Regions from separate parts of the Arthrobacter sp. TMN-50 genome, predicted to be linked through region 1. Evidence: riboswitches for the same ligand, from Rfam matches in the RefSeq annotation. Region 1 holds a riboswitch; each other region holds the start of a gene.
The links. Region 1 has a riboswitch for cyclic di-AMP ahead of ACX80A_RS07310 (M23 family metallopeptidase). Riboswitches for the same ligand answer to the same signal wherever they lie in the genome.

Region 1 (6,217 bases):
TCGTGGGCCACCACCGAGGACTCAGGACGCTTCGCTGCCGCTGCCAGCAGTGCGGGAATGGCAGGGGCGATTCGCGGCATGTCGCAGGCGAGGACCAGAACCCACGGGGTGACGTCGCCACGCAGGTGGTCGACGGCAGCGGCCAACGCGGCGGCCGGCCCGCCGAACGGCGGGGACTCACGGAGGAACTCGCAGTCCAGGGGCAGCGGGGTGCCCGCTGCGGGGCGCCCATGGAACGCTTCGTCGTCGGGCCCCACCACGACGATGCGGTGTGCGGCTGCAGCGGCCTCACAAGTGAGGCTCAGGAGCGTGCGCCCTTTGACCTGCAGATACGCCTTGGGGACGCCACCGAGGCGCGACGACCTCCCCCCGGACAGCACGACCGCATTGAAGTCGAGGGGTGCTGTAGGGCTCAAGCGGCGGACTCCGACCGGAGGAACGCACTCCATTGCGGTGCGGGCTTCTCAATTTCGCGGATCTGCCACGACGCGCCGCGCGGTGGCTGGGGGGTGACCAGCAGGTGCCAGCCTAGGGCGGCAAGAGTCTTGTCGCTCTTGTCATTGTTACACCGGAGGCAGCATGCCACCAGGTTCTCCCAACTGGAGGCGCCGCCGCGGGAGCGCGGGAAGACATGATCGATAGTCGAGGCACTCTTCCCGCAATAGGCGCACTGGTGGTTGTCGCGCCGCAGCACTCCCCGGCGGGTGACCATCACGCTGTGGCGGTAGGGGATCTTCACGTAGCGGTTCAGCAGGATGACCGAGGGCCGACCCAGAACGTCGGTAGGTCCGACCACCGGGTCCTCCCCTTCCGCGACCACACTCGCCTTTCCCGCCAGCACAAGCACCAGCGCCCGGCGGAAGGTCACTACCGCCAGTGGCTCATATCCAGCATTCAGAACGAGAGTGCGCATGCACATTCCTCTTTGCCGACTTCGGGCCTGCGTCCCTGTGGTCCGGGAGAACAGGACGACAACTGACTTATTCAGAGTAAGAGTAGTTCGGCGGACGCCCGGTTTGCTAATCCACCGACCAGGGACAGTGCGTGGCGTCGGCGGACCACGGTGGGCCAGCATCAGGTTTATACGCGAGGAGGACCCGGGGATCGAAATCCTCGGGTCCTCCAGGCTGAAGCGTTGTGTGTCTTAGCCGCCAACGCGGATGTAGACGGGACCTGAGCCCAGGTCAGCTGGTGCAACAACTGTCTGGTTGCCGTTAAATCCCCCGTGGACGGCCTGGCCACCACCAATGTAAACGGCGATGTGAGCCACTCCGGCGCCACCATCCGCATAGTAAAGTAAGTCGCCCGGAATAGCTTCGCCAGCGCTGACGGTGCGTCCGAGGGACAGGTAACCGGCTGGCCAGCCGTGGAAGTTGATCCCTGCGGCTGCGAGGGCGTTGCTGACGAGGCGGGTGCAGTCCTGGGTGACCCCAAGCTGTCCCTGCGCTGCAGCAGCGATGGTGGCAGCTACCCCGGAGGAAGCGGCTGGCTTTTGCTGTGCGGCCGGAGCCTCGGCTGCTGGCGCAGACTGAGCGGGTACAACCTGAGCGGGCACTGCCTGAGCGGGCGCTACCTGGGTGGGCGCTGCCTGCTTCAGTTCTGCAACAGGTGTGACGGGTGTTGGTTCAACGGGTGCTACTTCGGCGGCCGGGGCCACGACGGGAGCTTCGGCTACCTCGGCGACGGTTTCCACCTGTGCGGTCACTGTGGGGGCTTCGACGATGGTCGGAGCCGCAACGGCCTTGACCGGGGTGCGGTTGAAGGCGATCTCGGCGTCCGCTGGTGCCTCGACAACTGCTGGTGCTGCCTGAATCTCCAACGCCGAGGCGAGGGCGACGCGTTCCACCGACTCGAGCGAAAGGTCGGCGGCGTTGGCCGACACCCCGCCAGTCAGAACAAGGCCGGATGCTGCGGCGATGACGGCAGCCTGCCGACCCATGCCACCGGCGTTTTCGGTGACTGCCTTGGCCAGGGCCGAGAAATTGGTGGTCTGGCGTCTATCGGCGCGGTGACGTGCAATAGCGGCGCGTGTTGTCATTCTGAGATTCTCCAGTTTGATTCTTGGGCTTTAGCGGACACGGAAGCTTTAGCGGACACGGACGAAACTGGAGCCAGCGAGGTCAGCTAACGGGTGCAAAATGGTCGCGTTGACCCCGTTCATTCCGCTGCTGATGACTTGTCCGTTGCCGACGTAAATCGCAACGTGTCCCGGGCGGATGACGAGGTCCCCTGGCTGAGGCGAACCGACCACGTCGCCGTACGCATAGAACTGCTCGGGCCCCAGGTCACCGACCGTCTTACCAACCGAACGCAAGGCCACCTCGACGAGAACCGTGCAATCCTGCACTGCGCCGATCTGCGAGTAGGCACTAGCTACGAGAGCCGCACCGATACCACTCGAAGAAACACTGGCGGGCTGTGGCTTCGGGGCCACCTCTTTAGCGGCAGGCTCCGGAGCCGCAACGGCTGGAGCAGGCGCGGCGGCTGCAGGCGTTGCGGCGGCTGCAGGCGTTGCGGCGGGACCCTGCGCCGGTGCTGTAGCGGGACCCTGCGCCGGTGCTGTAGCGGGACCCTGCGCCGGTGCTGATTCCTGAACGGCGGGCTCGACGACGGCGGTCGGAGCGAGGACCTCAGCTACAGGCGCGACGGCGTCGGCCTGGACCTCAACTACTGGTGCGATTTCCACCACAGCGGGCGTTGCCGTGACGGCGGTGCGCTCGAAGGTGATGTCTGCGGTGGCGGCCGCGCTAACGGAGTCAGCGGTAACCGCAACGGGATTCAAGGGGGTGGAGAGTGCAACGCGCTCAGACTGGCCGATCCCGTGGGCTGGCAGTCCGGCTGTCAGGACCAGTCCCGAAGCTGCGACGATGACCGCGGCCTGGCGGCCTACTGATCCAGCGTTCGACGAGACAGCGCTGGAGATGGCTGTCAAGGGGCTGGTGTGCGTGCGGACGGCCCGGTGGCGGCCCAGAGAAGAGCTAGTTGACACGTTTGATTGCCTCTCCCAATTGCCTGCGAGGTGAGCTGTCGGATTCGGATGGGAGTCACCCGGCCACATGATTTCCTACTGGAAACACGCGACTTAACCCCAAGGATTTCCTGCGAAATCCAGTAATTGGTTCCCCCGCCTCTGCCATGCGAATTGTGCGATCGGACCCCGGGCAGTGGCAGAGCTAGGCGATCTGCTCGGGAGTGCCAAATTGACTAGAATTTGGCACGAGGTTGACGGTACATCAGATTGATCACAATGTCACATTCCGGTCACGGAACGATATGTCCTTGGTTACAGCCAGCCCATGGGGTCCACTGTTTGACCGTCAACCATCACCTCGAAGTGCAGGTGGCAACCGGTTGACGCGCCGGTACTGCCGCTCTGTGCGACCACCTGAGCGCGGTCAACTTTCTGCCCCTCATTGACGCTACTGAGGGAAAGATGGTTATAGGAGGATTCGAGCCCGTTGCCGTGGTCGATGACTACACGGTTCCCGCCGCCATAGGGGTGCCACCCAGCAAAGGTGACGGTGCCGGCCGCTGCGGCGAAGACTTCAGAACCGCAGGAGCTGCTGAAGTCCTGTCCGGAATGCAGCTCGCCGCTCATCCCTGTGATCGGACTTACCCGGTAGCCGAAGGGTGAGGTGAGGACCAGCTCTTTCATTGGCGCTGACAGGGACCCTCGGGCCGCGGCCGGCACGGCGGTCGATCCTGCGGCGGTCATGATCTCACTGAGCTTGACGTCGGCATCGAACGTGCTCTGCAGCGCGGTGCGACTGAAGTCGACCGGAGCAGCGGCCGGGACCTTGATGTCGCGGGGTACTGCCGTTTCGATGACGGCGGCGGCAGCGCCGGCGGCGTCCGGCATGTCCTCGGCCGGAATGGATGCGGCGGTGGTGGGCAACGCGATGGTCAGCACCAGGCCTGAGGCGGCGGCGGCGATCGCGATCTTCTGGCTCAGCCCGGTCACTGAGAGGTCGTTCCTGACGCGGGTGGCCCGACGTCGTCGATCGAGACGCTGGGCGTCTCGGGGACGCGCGGTAGGTACCGGGGCACCGGCACGGCGGCGTCCCGAAGCATGCTGCTTCGACAAAGGGTCCCTTTCGTATATGCCTGCGAAGTTAGCTGTCGGATTCGAGTCGGGAAGTAACTCGGCCCAGATCTGATCCGCTGACACGGCACCGGATCCGGGCTTCACCCCAAGGCGGCAGATCGGCCGCCGTCGATGGGTCCTCCGCCCCTGTCACGGGTTCTCAGCATCCTGATCCGCTGACAGGGTTAGGCGTGCGGATCAGGTAACGCTGATGTATCAACGCCAGTTTTCCATTATCCGCGACCAGACGCAAAAGAGATACGTTCGTTATCTTTTCCTGTGGATAACTTGCGGCAACAGTGCGCTTTACTACCTTAAGGCACTGTCGTGCTGACCGAGACAAATACGTGCGCGGCGACGTCGGGCGGCAGTTCGAGCGCCCCGTCGATCCCCTCGACCCGGACCGACACGTAATCGCCGACCGTCTGCGCGCTGATGACTGTTCCTGGCCGCAATCCGCCCTCATCAAGCTGCGAGAGCAACTCGGGATCCACCTGGATGGGCTCCGCCAGCCGGACAAGGGTGACCACCGACCCCGAGGGGTTGGTTCCGACTACTGAGAGGAGACTGCGCACACCGGCAGCGAAGTTTTCGGTCGGCGGGCCGCCCAGCGCTTCGAGCCCGGGGATGGGGTTGCCGTAGGGCGACTCGGTGGGCTTTCCCAGCAGCTCGTACAGGCGCTGTTCAACCCGTTCGCTCATCACATGCTCCCAGCGACACGCCTCCTCATGGACGTACGCCCAATCGAGACCGATCACATCGGAAAGCAGCCGTTCAGCGAGGCGGTGTTTACGCATCACACCGATGGCGCGACGTCGACCGAGGTCAGTGAATTCCAGGTGGCGGTCGCCGGAAACCACCACCAATCCATCACGCTCCATCCGGCCGATGGTCTGCGACACAGTCGGACCCGAATGGCGGAGCCGTTCGGCGATCCGGGCGCGGAGGGCAACTATGTTCTCCTCCTCCAGTTCCAGGATCGTCCGCAGATACATCTCAGTGGTATCGATGAGGTCCGTCATACGGTTCAGCTCCTAGGCACTGGTGCGGGATGGAACAGCGGGCAGCTTTCGCGGTGGGAACGCGGCACGTAACGCCAGCGCCGAACGTGAGTCCTACGCCTCCCAAGGTTAACTCATTTCCCGCTGGCCCGGGCAATCAGGCGTCGCCGTGCGCACCACGTGGTCTGTTCACAAATGCCAGCGGAGGCAGGCAGTGCGGCAGAATGAAACCCGTCCCACGTTGCGCGCTTACCCCTTGGAGAAACCATGAGCATTTCCCCGGACCACACGATCCCCGCTGGGCTCCTCCCCGCGGACGGGCGCTTCGGCGCTGGCCCCTCGAAGGTGCGCGATGAGCAACTGGAAGCACTCACCCAGGCCGGGCGTACCCTGCTGGGGACGTCCCACCGCCAGGCGCCGGTGCGCAATCTTGTCGGGTCCATCCGGGAGGGTCTGACCCAGCTGTTCAGCGCGCCGGATGGCTACGAAGTGATCCTGGGCGTCGGCGGGTCCACCGCGTTCTGGGATGTAGCCTCCTTCGGGTTGGTTGACACCAAGGCCCAGCACCTGTCCTTCGGCGAGTTTGGGTCGAAGTTCGCGTCAGCGACCAGCCGGGCCCCGTTCCTTGAAGCGTCGACGGTGATCACGTCGGCCCCTGGGACCCGACCCACACCGGTGGCGGAGGCCGGCGTCGACGTCTACGCCTGGCCGCAGAACGAGACATCCACCGGTGTCGCCGCTCCGGTCCATCGGGTGGATGGTGCCGCACCGGATGCGCTGGTCCTCATTGACGCGACCTCGGCCGCTGGCGGACTGGACGTTGACATCAGCGCTTCCGACGTCTACTACTTCGCGCCGCAGAAGAACTTCGCGTCCGACGGCGGTCTGTGGCTGGGCATGTTCTCCCCCGCCGCGCTGGAACGCGCGGAGCGGATCGCTGCGAGCGGCCGTTGGGTCCCCGATTTCCTGAGCCTCAGGACGGCCATCGACAATTCCCTCCTGAACCAGACCTACAACACTCCGTCGCTGGCCACCCTGGTGACTCTCAACGCCCAGGTCGAGTGGCTGAACACCAGCGGCGGGCTAGGGTTCGCTGCTGCCCGGACGGCAGAGTCGGCGGGCAGGGTGTACC
Region 2 (6,217 bases), on a different contig from region 1:
AACGGCCAACCCACCACCGCAGCCGGGGTTACCGGCGAAATTCTGGTCAGCGCCCCGCACGTCAAGGAGCGGTACCACCGGCTGTGGATCACCCAAAGTGACAGCTCACGGACCGGCGGTTGGCACCGAACCGGCGACGTAGGACATTTCGACGACGAGGGCCGGCTTTGGGTCGAGGGGCGTCTTCCCCACATCGTTACTTCACCGACCGGCGTCGTTACCCCGGTCGGGGTTGAACAGGCGCTCGAAACCGTCGACGCCGTTGGGCTGGCAGCCGTGGTCGGCGTCGGGCCGACCGGTACGCAAGCTGTGGTTGCCGTCGTGGAGTCCGTGCCACCGGTCACGAAGCCGGGGCTGGCACCTGCCGCTCTTGCCGCCGGCGCACGAGACGCAGCCCGTTCCGCCGGGGTTGAACTGTCGGCGGTGCTGGTGGTTCCTTCGCTGCCCACGGATATCCGGCACAACGCGAAGATCGACAGAACCCGGGTGGCGTCCTGGGCGGCCGGGGTGCTCGCTGGCGGGAAGATCGGCGCCCTGTGAAGGTTTTGGTCACCGGCGCAAGCGGAATGCTGGGTCGGGTGACGGCAGCTCTCCTCCGGTCGCAGGGGCACGAGGTGCGGGCGTTCCAGCGTCGACCATCAGGACTGACCGGTATCGATGATTGTCTCGGATCGGTCACCGATTCGACGGCCGTCCGGCGGGCGGTGCAGGGCAGGGACGCGGTGGTACATCTTGCGGCCAAGGTGTCCTTCGCGGGTGCTGCGGCCGATTTTGAGGCAGTCAATGTGGAGGGCACCCGGCTGCTGCTGTCTGCTGCGCGTTCCGCTGGGGTGCGGGACGTCGTCTTCGTTTCGTCGCCGTCGGTGGCGCATGTGGGCGAGGCGCTTGTGGGACAGGGTGCCACGCAAGCCACCCCGGACCTGGTGCGGGGTAACTACGCCCAAACCAAGGCACGGGCTGAACTGCTGGCTCTGGCCGCCAGCAGCGAGAACTTCCGGGTCGCCGCCGTCCGACCCCACATTGTGTGGGGCCCCGGGGATACCCAGTTGGTGGAGCGGGTGATGGAGCGCGCCCGGGCCGGGCGTCTGCCCTTCCTGGACGCCGGCACCGCCCTGGTCGATACCACCTATGTGGACAATGCTGCAGCAGCGATCGCCGCCGCGCTTGACGGCGTGGACCGGTTGGCGGGGCAGGCCGTGGTGGTCACCAACGGTGAACCGAGGCCAATCGGCGAGCTGATCGCGGGGATTTGCCGGGCTGGTGGGGTGCAGCCGCCGCGTTGGTCGGTTCCGGGCCGGATGGCGCGGGTCGCTGGGTCGCTGGTGGAGTTCGTGTGGCAGCGGGGTGGCATCGAAAGCGAACCGCCCATGACCCGGTTCCTTGCCGAGCAACTGTCGACCGCTCACTGGTTTGATCAGCGCCGCACCCGCGAGCTGCTGGCCTGGACGCCGACCGTGTCAATCGATGAGGGTCTGTCCCGTCTGGCACTGCATTATCAGGGACGCTAGGCTTCCCCACTCCCCCTCGGCGCCCTAATTGCCATTGGCCGGCTCTTCGCCGACGGCGCCGTCGGCCTGTTCCCGCAGAACATCGATGTGGCCCAGGTGACGTGCTGTTTCTTCCACCAGATGCTGAAGGATCCATCGGAGCGTGTAGCCGTCCCGTGACGAGGTGGCGTCAAGGGAGACGGCTGCCTGGACCACGGCGTCGCAGCGTGCAGCCTCGGCCGCATAGTCTTCGAGCAGCCGTGCCATAGCGGTGTGAGGTGGGACGTGAAATTCGCCGTCGGGGTCCTCATCGGTCCAGTCATAGTCGAGACCCTGCTCTCCGGCGAAGACATCCCTGAGCCATGACCGTTCGACGTTCTCCAGATGACGCACCAGCCCGTGCAGGGTGAGTCCGGTCGGAGTTGCGACTGAGCGCAGCACGTCATCGTCGGCTCCCTCCATTTTCCAGGCCACCAGGTCGCGTTGGCGCTGCAGGAAGCCGAGGGTGATTGTCAGTTCGTCACCGAGGTGCGCGGGCTCGGTGACGTGGCACAATCTTCCGTTGACCCGGCCTGAACCGTCTGTTGCTTCTGGTGTCATTGGCTTACCTTATCGGTGACCGTTCTGTCCGGAAAGCATGGATGCGCCACCGGATTTCTCCGATGACGCATCCGAATACTCGTGCCCGTACCGCCGGAGCGGAGGGTTTAGAGGGTGTAGTACCCAACCAGTGGCATGGCGCTGACCGCGTGGACCAGGGTGCCCTGGCCTGGGTTCAGTGCGCTGACCATCTGGCCGCCACCGATGTAGATGCCGATGTGTCCGCCGCCGTTCTGGACGACGAGGTCACCTGGCTGAGGGTTGCTGGTGGGGGTCAGGGCGCCCATCTGTGCCTGGCTGGTGCGGGGCAAATCGATGCCGTGCTGGGCATAGACCCACTGCACGAACCCTGAGCAGTCCCAGCCAGCGCTTGGGCTGGTGCCGCCATAGACGTACGGTGAGCCGATCATTGACTGGGCGGTTCCGGCGATCCCTGCGCTGGACACCTGCCCGCCGGTGGACGCTGCAGCGATTGGCTGAATGTCCTCCGAGGCGGTGGTGATGCCCAGGTTGCTGGTCTCGGCGGGGGCAACTGGTGCCGCTGCCTGAGTTGCCGGGGCCGGTGCTGCTACCTGAGTTGCTGGAGCCGGTGCCGCTACCTGCGCTGCCGGACCGGTGCTGCCGGTCAGTGAGATGACCTCGCCTGGGAAGATGACCGAGTCCCAGCCGAGACCGTTGGCGGTGAAGATCGACTCAAGGCTGACATCGTAGGCGCCTGCGATGCTGCCCAGAGTGTCTCCGGCCTGAACGGTGTGAGTGGTCGTGCCCGGGGCGGGGGCGCTGGCAGCCTGAGCGACAGGTGCCGGCGCGGCCTGGACGTTGATTTCTCCAGCAGCGTTGGCTGGCAGTCCGGCGCTCAACATCAGACCTGATGCTGCGACGACGACTGCTGCTGGACGTCCGATAGCGCCAGCGTGTGAGCTGACTGCCTTGGACACGGTCTGCATGGCGCTTGGCGGGGTTGCACGGTGGCGCGCGATGTAACGATTCTTGGACATGATGTTGCCTCTCCCAGTGCCTGCGAGGTTAGCTGTCGGATTCGGATGGGAGCCACCCGGGCGTGATGCCACGCCTTCACCCCTAGGCCGTCTTTCGGCGACCACTACTGGTTCCCCCGCTTCTGCCGGATGTATGCGAACGGACCTCGCGGCAGCGGCAGAATTAGGCAATCTGTCGGGAGGACGCTGAGTTGAACGGAACCCGGCGTGCCGTTTACTGTACATTTCGCTCCGGGGGTTTTGTCACATTTGGATTACGGCGGCAGTGCCTTGGAAAGGGACCTCCCTTCGGTGCTGATGTCGGATCTAAGAGGTCGGAGGCAGCGTTGGACGAGATCCAGAAACGTCTCCGGTTCGTTCATGGTCGTCTAGTGTGTCCATACCCAATGATTACCCACCCTAGGCACCTGCTACCGACCCACTTGCGCTATGTGGGTAAGTCTCCCGGGTGGAGGACAAGTGGGCAAAAGGTTCCGGAGACAGCGGCCAGGACCTACCAGCGGCCATTCCGGGGCTTGGGCTGACACCGCGGGCAGCTGAACGACGAACGGTTCATAAACATTTCTCGCCGGATCGGCGAAACCCCCGGCAACAGCGGATCGCTGGCGCAGCGGGTGCACGGTTCACCCTCCCGGCCATAGGCATTCAGCGAACGCTCGAAGTATCCGGACGCACCATTGACGTTCACGTACAGGGAGTCAAAGCTGGTACCGCCCGCCTCAAGCGCCCGGACCATGACGTCCCGGCAGGCATCCACCAACCGCAGGGCGTCGGCCCGGCGCATGGAGTCGGTCGGCCGCGCGAAATGCACCCTGGCAGCCCAAAGTGCTTCGTCCGCGTAGATGTTGCCGATCCCGGAAATCAGGCCCTGGTCGAGAAGCGCCCGCTTGATACCCGTCTTGCGCCGTCGCAGCTTCGCGTAGAACCCGTCAAAGGAGAACGCCGGATCGAGCGGGTCGCGGGCAATGTGGGAAGCCTCTGCCGGAATCAACGGCACCGGGTGTTCCCCGAGGCCGCCCGGCTGGCCGTCCGCGGTGGACACCATTGACGTGACAAAGAGACCACCAAAAATTCGCTGATCAACAAATCGCAGTTCCCGCGGCAAAGGCCCGGTCAACGGATCCTCGGCAGCCGACAGTGTCAGCCTGACCCGCAGATGCTTTTCCGCTGGGGCACCGGCATCCTTCACCAGTAACTGTCCACTCATGCCCAGATGCGCCATCAGAGCGACCGGTGCGACAGCAGCAGAACCAGCGCTGGCGGTCTCGGCCGGCGCAGCCAACGGCATCCACAGGAATTTTCCGCGCCGCACTACGTCCAGCACCCGTGCCCCCACCAGATTTCCTGCAAAGTCCTCGACCCCGAGCCCATGACGGCGGATGGACCGGGAGTCGAGGATGTCGACGTCGTCGATGGTTCGCCCCAACACCCAGCGGGCCAGGCCGCGGCGCACCACCTCGACCTCAGGTAGTTCGGGCATCGTGAAGCCTAGGCTGACTCAGTCGAAGTCGTGGCGGCAGCAGCAGGATCGGCAGCAGTAGGATCGGCAGCGTCCTCGGTCGGGGCGGCAGCAGCAGGGACCGACGCCGAGGAGGCGGACGACTTGGGTTCCGCGGCGACGACCCGCAGCATCTTCCATGACGCGGCAGCCGCTTCCTGCTCCGCTTCCTTCTTCGACGGACCGGATCCCGAGCCATACGGCAGACCGCCCACCGTGAGGAGAGCCTCGAAGGAACGGGCATGGTCGGGCCCGGAGCCTGTGACCTTGTAGTCAATAACGCCGAGGCGGCGTGCGGCGGCGATTTCCTGGATGCTGGTCTTCCAGTCGGTGCCGGCACCCATCGCTGCAGCGCTGCCGAGCAGTGGAGCAACCAGCCGCATCACCATGGCTCGGGCAACCTCAATACCATTACTCAAATACGTGGCACCGATGACAGCTTCCATGGTGTCGGCAAGGATTGACGCCTTGTTTTTGCCGTTAGTCAGCTTTTCCCCCTGGCCGAGCAGGACATGCTGACCCAGCTCGAGGTCGCGCGCTATCCCGGCCAGGGCACGGGTGCTGACGACGGCGGACCGCCGCTTGGCGAGGTCACCTTCAGACAGGTCGGGGTTGTCGCGGTACAACGCGTCAGTGACCGCCAACCCCAGCACCGAGTCGCCCAGGAACTCGAGACGTTCGTTGGTGGGGATCCCCCCCTGCTCATAGGCAAATGAGCGGTGCGTTAGGGCAAGACGAAGCGTCCCGGCGTCTATAGAGACACCGAGACGCTTCAAAAGGTCTTCAGTAGTAGCCACGTCTACTTACGCGTTCGCATAAGAACGCTGCGATTACCCCGTTGCCGGGGTATGCAGCGGTCGTTAGACGTCGGCTACCTTGCGTCCCTTGTACTCAAGGAACAGTGCAGTGCCGGCGGAGTCGGTTACTACCTTGGCCTGGTGCGCCAGGCTGTAGGTAACGCGGCCGTTCTCCACGGTCTTCACCAGTTTGGGCGCAGTTGCCTTCCACTGGGACCGGCGTGCACGGGTATTCGAGCGGGACATTTTCCGCTTAGGAACAGCCACGACTAACTCTCTTCTCTCTCGACAGACTCTGTACTTGCTGCCGCGTCGCTTGACGCTGCAGTGCCAGCCAGCCCGGTGAGGGCGGACCAGCGGGGATCCAAAATTTCGTGCTGATGGTCGGGGTCATCCGCAAGGCGTGCTCCACATTCAGAACACAGACCCTCGCAGTCCTCCCGACACACCGGCTGGAACGGCAGCGATGTTACCACTGCGTCCCGCAGCACCGGCTCAAGATCAATTGAATCCCGATCAACCCGGTGCTCTTCAACAAGTTCATCTCCCTCGGACAACTCGACGTCGTCGTAATAGAAAAGCTCTTGTACATCGATGCTGCTGCCGTACCTGATGGGATCCAGGCATCGGCCGCATTCGCCCACAATCTCGACGTCTGCGGTACCTGATACCAGAATGCCTTCATGAACTGCCTCAAGTCTCAGATCCAGTTCCACGGGGGAACCTTCCTGAACACCGATGAGAACCACACCGAAATCCTTTGGTGCGGGTACATGTTCTTCGATTGTTCGCATGCTGCCCGGGCTGCGCCCGAGGTCTTTGACATTGAAGATCAAA
Region 3 (6,217 bases), on a different contig from region 1:
CGAACCACCACATTGCGTCCGCCCCACGTTGCTCTGAAGACAGGATGATACGGAAACCTTTGGAAAATCTTGAGACCTCGCCGGACCCGGTCCGTAAGCGAGGGTCCCAACGGGGAAGCCAGGTGAGATCTTTTTGCCTCTGACACAAGAAGGTGGACGTCAGAAGGTGGCAGAGTGGCGGCTGAAGCTCTAAACAAGCGCTCAAACCTTCAGCCGCCACTGTTCGGCGCTTAGTTCAGGGCCGGGGTGTCGACCGGAATTACGCCGGCCCCGTACAAATCGGTGGCGAGGTCCCGAAGTGCTCGCAATGCAACCCGTTGAGTGAAGGGTCCGTAGGAGACGCGGGCGACACCGAGTTCCTGCAGCTCGGTTGCTGTCAGGGCGCCGGGGGCTCCGATCACTGATAGCCGTCCCTTTCCAAATCCGTCGACGAGGGGCTCGATGACGTCACGGGTCAGCGCTCCGGGAACGAATACCAGGGCTGCCCCGACGTCCAGGAAAGCTCGACCTCGGCGGATTGCGTCGTCGATGCTGTCTTTCATTGGGCGGTCACCGGCACGTGCAATCGCGTCCGTGCGCGCGTTCAACTGAAACGCGATGCCCTCGTCGTTGGCTGCGGCGATGATGGCTTGCACGCGGGCGACGGATTCATCGAAGGGTCGCAGTCGGTCTTCGACGTTGGCGCCAACGACGCCGAGCCCGATCGCTCGGCGTATCGTCTCGGCCGGGTTTTCGTATCCGTCATCAAGATCGGCTGTAACGGGAAGGGCAACGGCGTCTACGATCGTTTTCACCCCGGCCAGTGCCGTGTCCAAAGGCATGGCGCCATCGGCATAACCGTAGGAGGCGGCAATTGAGTGACCAGCCGTGGCGATCGCTTTGGTCCCAGGCAGTGCTGCGACAGTCGTGGCGCTGATGGCGTCCCAAACGTTGACAACCCGCAGGATCTCCGGTGCGGTGTGCAACGACTGCAATTGCTGGGCGCGCTCGAGGATGTACTGTTCGGTCATTTTTCGCCCCCGTTTCCTGTCAGTTCCTTGTCAAGGAAGCGAAGGAGCACATCATTCACCTCTGAGGCATGGGTCCAAAGCATGCCATGAGGGGCTCCCTCGATCTCCACATAGTCCGCCTCAGGCAAGGCTTTGTGGAACTCCCGTCCTGTCGAGTCGATCGGCAAAATATTGTCAGCTGTACCGTGCACGATCAGCGAGGGCACAGTGATCTTGGCGACGTCTGCACGGAAGTCGGTGAGCCAGGTGGGTTGTGCCCATACAGAGGCGTGAGAAGAAGCCGCGTAGGCAAGGTTCTTGTTTGCTGCGAGTGCTTCCTCGCTAAGCCGGGCGCCGAGGTTGTCTTTGGTGTTAAAGAAGTCATCAAAAAAGTTGGTAAAGAATGCGTACCGATCCGACTTGACTGCCGCAAGCAACCCATCGAACACCTCCTGAGAAACCCCAGCAGGATTATCTTCGGTCTTCAGTAGGAAGGGCTGAAGCGAACCGAGGAATACTGCCTTCGTAACGCGGTCTGAACCGTAGGTGCCAAGGTACCGTCCCACTTCGCCGGTTCCCATGGAGAATCCGACCAGGACAGCATCACGCAGATCGAGCGATTCCAGGACTGCCTGCAGGTCAGCGGCGTAGGTGTCATAGTCATGGCCAGTGGTGGGTTTGGAGGACTTACCAAAACCTCTTCGGTCGTAGGTGATGACCCGGTAGCCAGCATCAAGAAGGGCCGAGCTTTGCTTCTCCCATGACGACCCGTCAAGGGGATACCCGTGAATCAGAACGATCGGCTGGCCGTCTCCGTGATCCTCGAAGTACAGCTGAACTGGGGCCGAGTTTTCGTATCCGGCGGTGATGTACGGCATCAAGCGAATCCTTCCAATAGGATGAGAACGAGCGTTCTCAGGATACTACCGACACTACGGGAACGGCGGTTCCGCCGCAAGTACACTGGGACAATGGACGAAGGAAAGGTGCGCGACAGGGTGATCGAGGCCGCTGACTCGCTGTACTACGGGCGCGGCATCCAGGCTGTAGGAATGGATGATTTGCGAGAGGCCTCTGGCGTATCCCTGAAGCGGCTATATCTGCTGTTTTCATCTAAAGAGGCGATTGTGCTTGCGGTGCTCCGGTACCGGCACCAGCTGTGGACCGATGGCGTCACGTCTGCTGTAGACCGCGCCACGTCCCCACGGGAACGCCTGCTGGCCGTCTACGATTATCTCGCCGACTGGTTTGCCACCGACTCATTTCGGGGCTGCGGGTTTATTAATGCCTTCGGGGAGCTTGGCGCCGTTTCGCCTGCAGTTGCCGAGATAGCCCGATTACATAAACGCTCCTTTCAGGAGTACCTATCCCGCTTGGTCGCCGACGCCGGTGGAACCGAGGAACTTGCCGCTCAGCTGGCCATCCTGGCGGAAGGCGCACAAACCACCGCCGCGATTAGCGGCACCATCGAACCCGCAGGGCAAGCCCGCCGAGCGGCCGAAATCCTCATCGACTCCCGCTGAGCTTCTCGAACGCTGATACCCAACGACTATTCAGATCAGGTCAGGCATGAGTTAGTAAAACACAAAAGTGGCAGATGCCCTCCGTTCAGGGCACCTGCCACTCTTGTTCGGCTTACGGAGGATATCCGTACGGCCTCGGTGTTAGCCGTTGACTCGGACGAAGTAAGATCCGGCGAGGTCGGACAGCGGGTGCTCAATGGTGAGGTTGGCCCCGTTCATGCCGCTGCTGATGACGTTCCCGTTCCCCACATAGATCGCAATGTGGCCGGGGCGGACGACGAGGTCACCGGGCGCGGGGCTTGATACCCGGGTTCCATACTGGTCAAACTGCAGCGGTCCAAGGTCGCCAACGTTCAGGCCGATGGAGCGTAGTGCCTGCTCGACGAGGATGGTGCAATCCTGAATGGACCCAAGCTGGCCGTAAGCCGAAGCGACCAGTGCAGCGCCAACGCCACTCGCTGGAGTGGAAGGACTGTCTGATGCAATCGGGGTGATGGAACCGGAAGCCAGAGCCATCATTGCCGGCGCAGCCGCCGGTGCCGCAGCCGTCGGTGCCGCGGCGGGAGCCACTGGGGCGAACGCTTGAAGCGCGGACGGTGCAGGTGCGGATGGTGCCGGAACGGTAGCGGGATCGGCGGCAGGGGCCGCGCCGCCTGCGAGCTGGATCTGCTGCCCCGGGTAGATGATGGAGGCGTAGGACAGGCCATTCTGCGTCAGCAGATTGTCAAGGCTGATGCCGTTCCGTGAGGCAATCGCCCCAAGCGTATCGCCGGCGACGACCGTGTGAGCTCCCGCGGCAGCAGCGGGCGCTGAGATGGTTGTTGCTTGAGCTGTGTTTCCGGCGTCCTGGGTGTATGTTCCGGCGTGGGCGGTAGCTCCGACCGAGAAGACAAGGCTGCCGGTCGCGGCTGCGATGATTGCTGGTTTGCCCAGTGCGACGGCGTTGGACTTCGCTGACTGGGCCAGGCCCTCGAGGGCGATGGAGTGGTTGGTGGCGGCGCGGTGACGTGCCGGGATGGACGTACGTGACATGGTGGTTTGCCTCTCCCATGCCTGCGGGGTGAGCTGTCGGGTTCGGATGGGAGTCACCCGGCCGGCCGCCACCGGTGCACTATTCCTGCCATCGCGAACGACGTAGGTCATGCACTGGATAGTCGGATCGACTTAACCCCGAGGGTCACCGTGTGCGGTGGCCCGGTGGAAACGTGGTTCCCCCGTCCCTGCCATCTGGATTGTGCGAACGGTTCCCGGAGCAGCGGCAGGGCTCGGCATTCTGCTCGGGAGTGTGATCTCGGCGGGGTGCCAGGATCACTCGAAAAAGAATACCCCACCCTGGTATTTAAGTCACATTAGGGTAACGGTTCCCAGGGATTGCCCAGGGGGCGATCAGGTTCCACGTCCTTCGAACGAAGTAACGATACCGATTCTCTGAACCGTCGTCCCTCCGGTCCGGGCGGTTACTGGTGGTTGGATCGAATGTTCGTGAAGGTCCGCCCGTTGTCGTTGGAAACCTGGACTCTGTCTTCGGTCGCGACCCAGATCCGCATTAAGCCGTCGTCAAGCATGTGGGTTGTGATCGCCGCTGCCTGACCGGAAACTATACCTTGTTTCGTCCAGGTCAAACCTGCGTCCCGGCTGGTATGGATCTGGCCCTCAGGTGTAATTCCCGCAGCAATACCTTCAGAAAGGGCGGTCAACATGAGGAGGGGCGCTCCAGGTACGGCAGCCCACGTCTCGCCGTTGTCCGTGGAACGTTGCAGGCCTCCCTCGGTTGTCGCGAGAACAGTACCGTCACGGGGTGTTGCAGCGAGGTTGAACGCAGGAATCTGTCCATCGACGAAGTCCCAGGAGGTTCCGTCGTCGCTGATCCGGAGCTGACCGTCGAATCCCACTATCCCGGAGTCGGTGGCGGCGAGGGCATGGAAGTCGGACTCGCCCTGCTGGGATAGCGGCTGCCAGCTTTGCCCCTGGTCGGTCGATCGAATGAGCCCGACCGGGTCGGGAAGTTCTGATCCAGGCCCCGGATGCCCGGATGCGTAGAAGTCTCCGTTTCCCGCCGCGGTAAAACCCATCAGATCAATGGTTGGGCCGATTTTGATGGCTGGCTAAGGATGAGGAGGGCCAATTTTTGCCCTCCTCATCCGGTGGAACACCCGCAGGGCTAGAATCCGGCGAGCAGTTCTTCCATTTCCTGAATTTCCGCTTGCTGGGTTTCCGCTATCGTCTCGGCGAGCGCAATTGCTTCGGGGTTCTCTCCGTTGTCGATTTCTTCATGGGCCATGTCCACCGCGCCGATGTGATGTTCAGTCATCGATTCGAGGAACATCTCGGCCGCATCGTCACCTTCCGCGGCTTCAAGGTCGGCCATCTGGTCTTGGCCCATCATTCCGTCCACACCACCGGTGGATCCCATGCCGTGGCCCGCCATCCCACCTTCGGGCATGACCGGCCGGTCCCACGCTTCCAACCAGCTGGTCATGGTTTCAATCTCGGGGTCCTGTGCCTCTTTGATCCGGGTGGCCAGATTGACGACGTCGGGACTGACATTGTCCTTGGCTAGCATCACGTCGCTCATTTCGACCGCCTGTTGGTGGTGGGGAATCATCGACTGAGCGAACATCGCGTCGGCGTCGTTGTGCTCGGGCGATACCTCGGCAGTGGATTCGGCTGAGGTTGTTTCCGGGGTGGAAGCCGATGGTTCGTCCACCGAAGTCGCGGGATTGGTGTCGCTGCCGCAGCCAGCGAGGGTGACGATAGTAGCAACGCTCAGTACAGAAAGGGAAAGGTAACGCTTCATAGTGATCTGATCCTTTGGAATTCATCTGATGAAAGTCTGTAGAAATGCCCTCGATGGGCATAACGATGCCGTTGGGTGGGAGCCTTATCGCTCAGCACACCACAAGGTCGAGTGCCGGTGTTTTAGGTCCGGCTGATACAGAGTTGAGTCAGCGAAGGAACAGGGATCGAGAGGGGTTGCAGTCGGATAAGTGGTGGACCGCGCAGCAGCACCGACCCGGGTACGAGCCGTCCGGAACGTACCAGGGACACCAGCACGACGACCATGATTACCGCCAGGAGGCACATCCCTAGTGCGGCTCCATCATTCCCGCAAGACCCCAGGCAAAGTGGTGCCGATTCACCGTTGCCCGTGTTCCTTTCTGCGGCCGCGGCGTGGCCCGCAAGGGCCTGGACTTGGTGCGAACCGCTCATAGCTGTCGCGGATCCGGAGGTCGATGTCGCGGGGCTGGCCGAGAGCGCGACGCCATGAGCTGGGGCGTCCCGGGCTGTAACACCGTGCGTTGACGGGCCGTGACCTCCCATCCACACATGCACCGCGAGGATTCCGACGATGATTGCAACAAATCCCAGAAAGGTCAGAACTGTTCGCGACAGGTCGAACACTACTTTCAGCCCGATGGTGCCTGACACCGCCGCTCCCTTTCATTCCCCTATTTTCTCCAGCCTAGTGAACGGCCTGCCTCTTCATCCAATCGCGGACGGTACCCGGTCGTCCTCTCACACTGCTAGGTGCTGGTGAGGCGTTCCGGTCTCAGGTCGATCCTGCGCAGCAATTGCGCGTTCAACGCGACCACAATGGTCGAGACACTCATCAATATCGCCCCTGCCGCAGGCGACAGCACAAAGCCAGCGAAAGCTAGCACCCCGGCGGCCAGCGGCACAGCAAACAGGTTGTATCCCGTTGCC

Region 2: linked by a shared signal. The riboswitch ahead of ACX80A_RS09010 (NlpC/P60 family protein) and the one ahead of ACX80A_RS07310 (M23 family metallopeptidase) in region 1 are both predicted to bind cyclic di-AMP.
Region 3: linked by a shared signal. The riboswitch ahead of ACX80A_RS10940 (C40 family peptidase) and the one ahead of ACX80A_RS07310 (M23 family metallopeptidase) in region 1 are both predicted to bind cyclic di-AMP.

The regions. Positions count from the first base shown of each region.
Region 1 covers NZ_JBTNDG010000003.1:216,507-222,723, forward strand. The annotation lists gene mobA (molybdenum cofactor guanylyltransferase) at 1-416, opposite strand, end outside; gene ACX80A_RS07295 (HNH endonuclease) at 413-913, opposite strand; gene ACX80A_RS07300 (NlpC/P60 family protein) at 1,145-2,038, opposite strand; gene ACX80A_RS07305 (NlpC/P60 family protein) at 2,087-2,989, opposite strand; cyclic di-AMP (ydaO/yuaA leader) riboswitch at 2,995-3,159, opposite strand; gene ACX80A_RS07310 (M23 family metallopeptidase) at 3,284-4,084, opposite strand; cyclic di-AMP (ydaO/yuaA leader) riboswitch at 4,087-4,260, opposite strand; gene ACX80A_RS07315 (metal-dependent transcriptional regulator) at 4,399-5,106, opposite strand; gene serC (phosphoserine transaminase) at 5,353-6,217, shown strand, end outside.
Region 2 covers NZ_JBTNDG010000005.1:152,069-158,285, forward strand. The annotation lists gene ACX80A_RS08995 (alpha/beta fold hydrolase) at 1-540, shown strand, start outside; gene ACX80A_RS09000 (NAD-dependent epimerase/dehydratase family protein) at 537-1,508, shown strand; gene ACX80A_RS09005 (DinB family protein) at 1,533-2,087, opposite strand; gene ACX80A_RS09010 (NlpC/P60 family protein) at 2,195-3,085, opposite strand; cyclic di-AMP (ydaO/yuaA leader) riboswitch at 3,089-3,249, opposite strand; gene mutM (bifunctional DNA-formamidopyrimidine glycosylase/DNA-(apurinic or apyrimidinic site) lyase) at 3,579-4,565, opposite strand; gene rnc (ribonuclease III) at 4,574-5,380, opposite strand; gene rpmF (50S ribosomal protein L32) at 5,444-5,647, opposite strand; gene ACX80A_RS09030 (YceD family protein) at 5,650-6,216, opposite strand.
Region 3 covers NZ_JBTNDG010000008.1:85,587-91,803, forward strand. The annotation lists gene ACX80A_RS10925 (isocitrate lyase/PEP mutase family protein) at 231-1,010, opposite strand; gene ACX80A_RS10930 (alpha/beta fold hydrolase) at 1,007-1,867, opposite strand; gene ACX80A_RS10935 (TetR/AcrR family transcriptional regulator) at 1,961-2,512, shown strand; gene ACX80A_RS10940 (C40 family peptidase) at 2,654-3,544, opposite strand; cyclic di-AMP (ydaO/yuaA leader) riboswitch at 3,548-3,761, opposite strand; gene ACX80A_RS10945 (F510_1955 family glycosylhydrolase) at 3,970-4,611, opposite strand; gene ACX80A_RS10950 (DUF305 domain-containing protein) at 4,674-5,309, opposite strand; gene ACX80A_RS10955 (hypothetical protein) at 5,432-5,941, opposite strand; partial or broken gene ACX80A_RS10960 (heavy metal translocating P-type ATPase) at 6,037-6,217, opposite strand, start outside.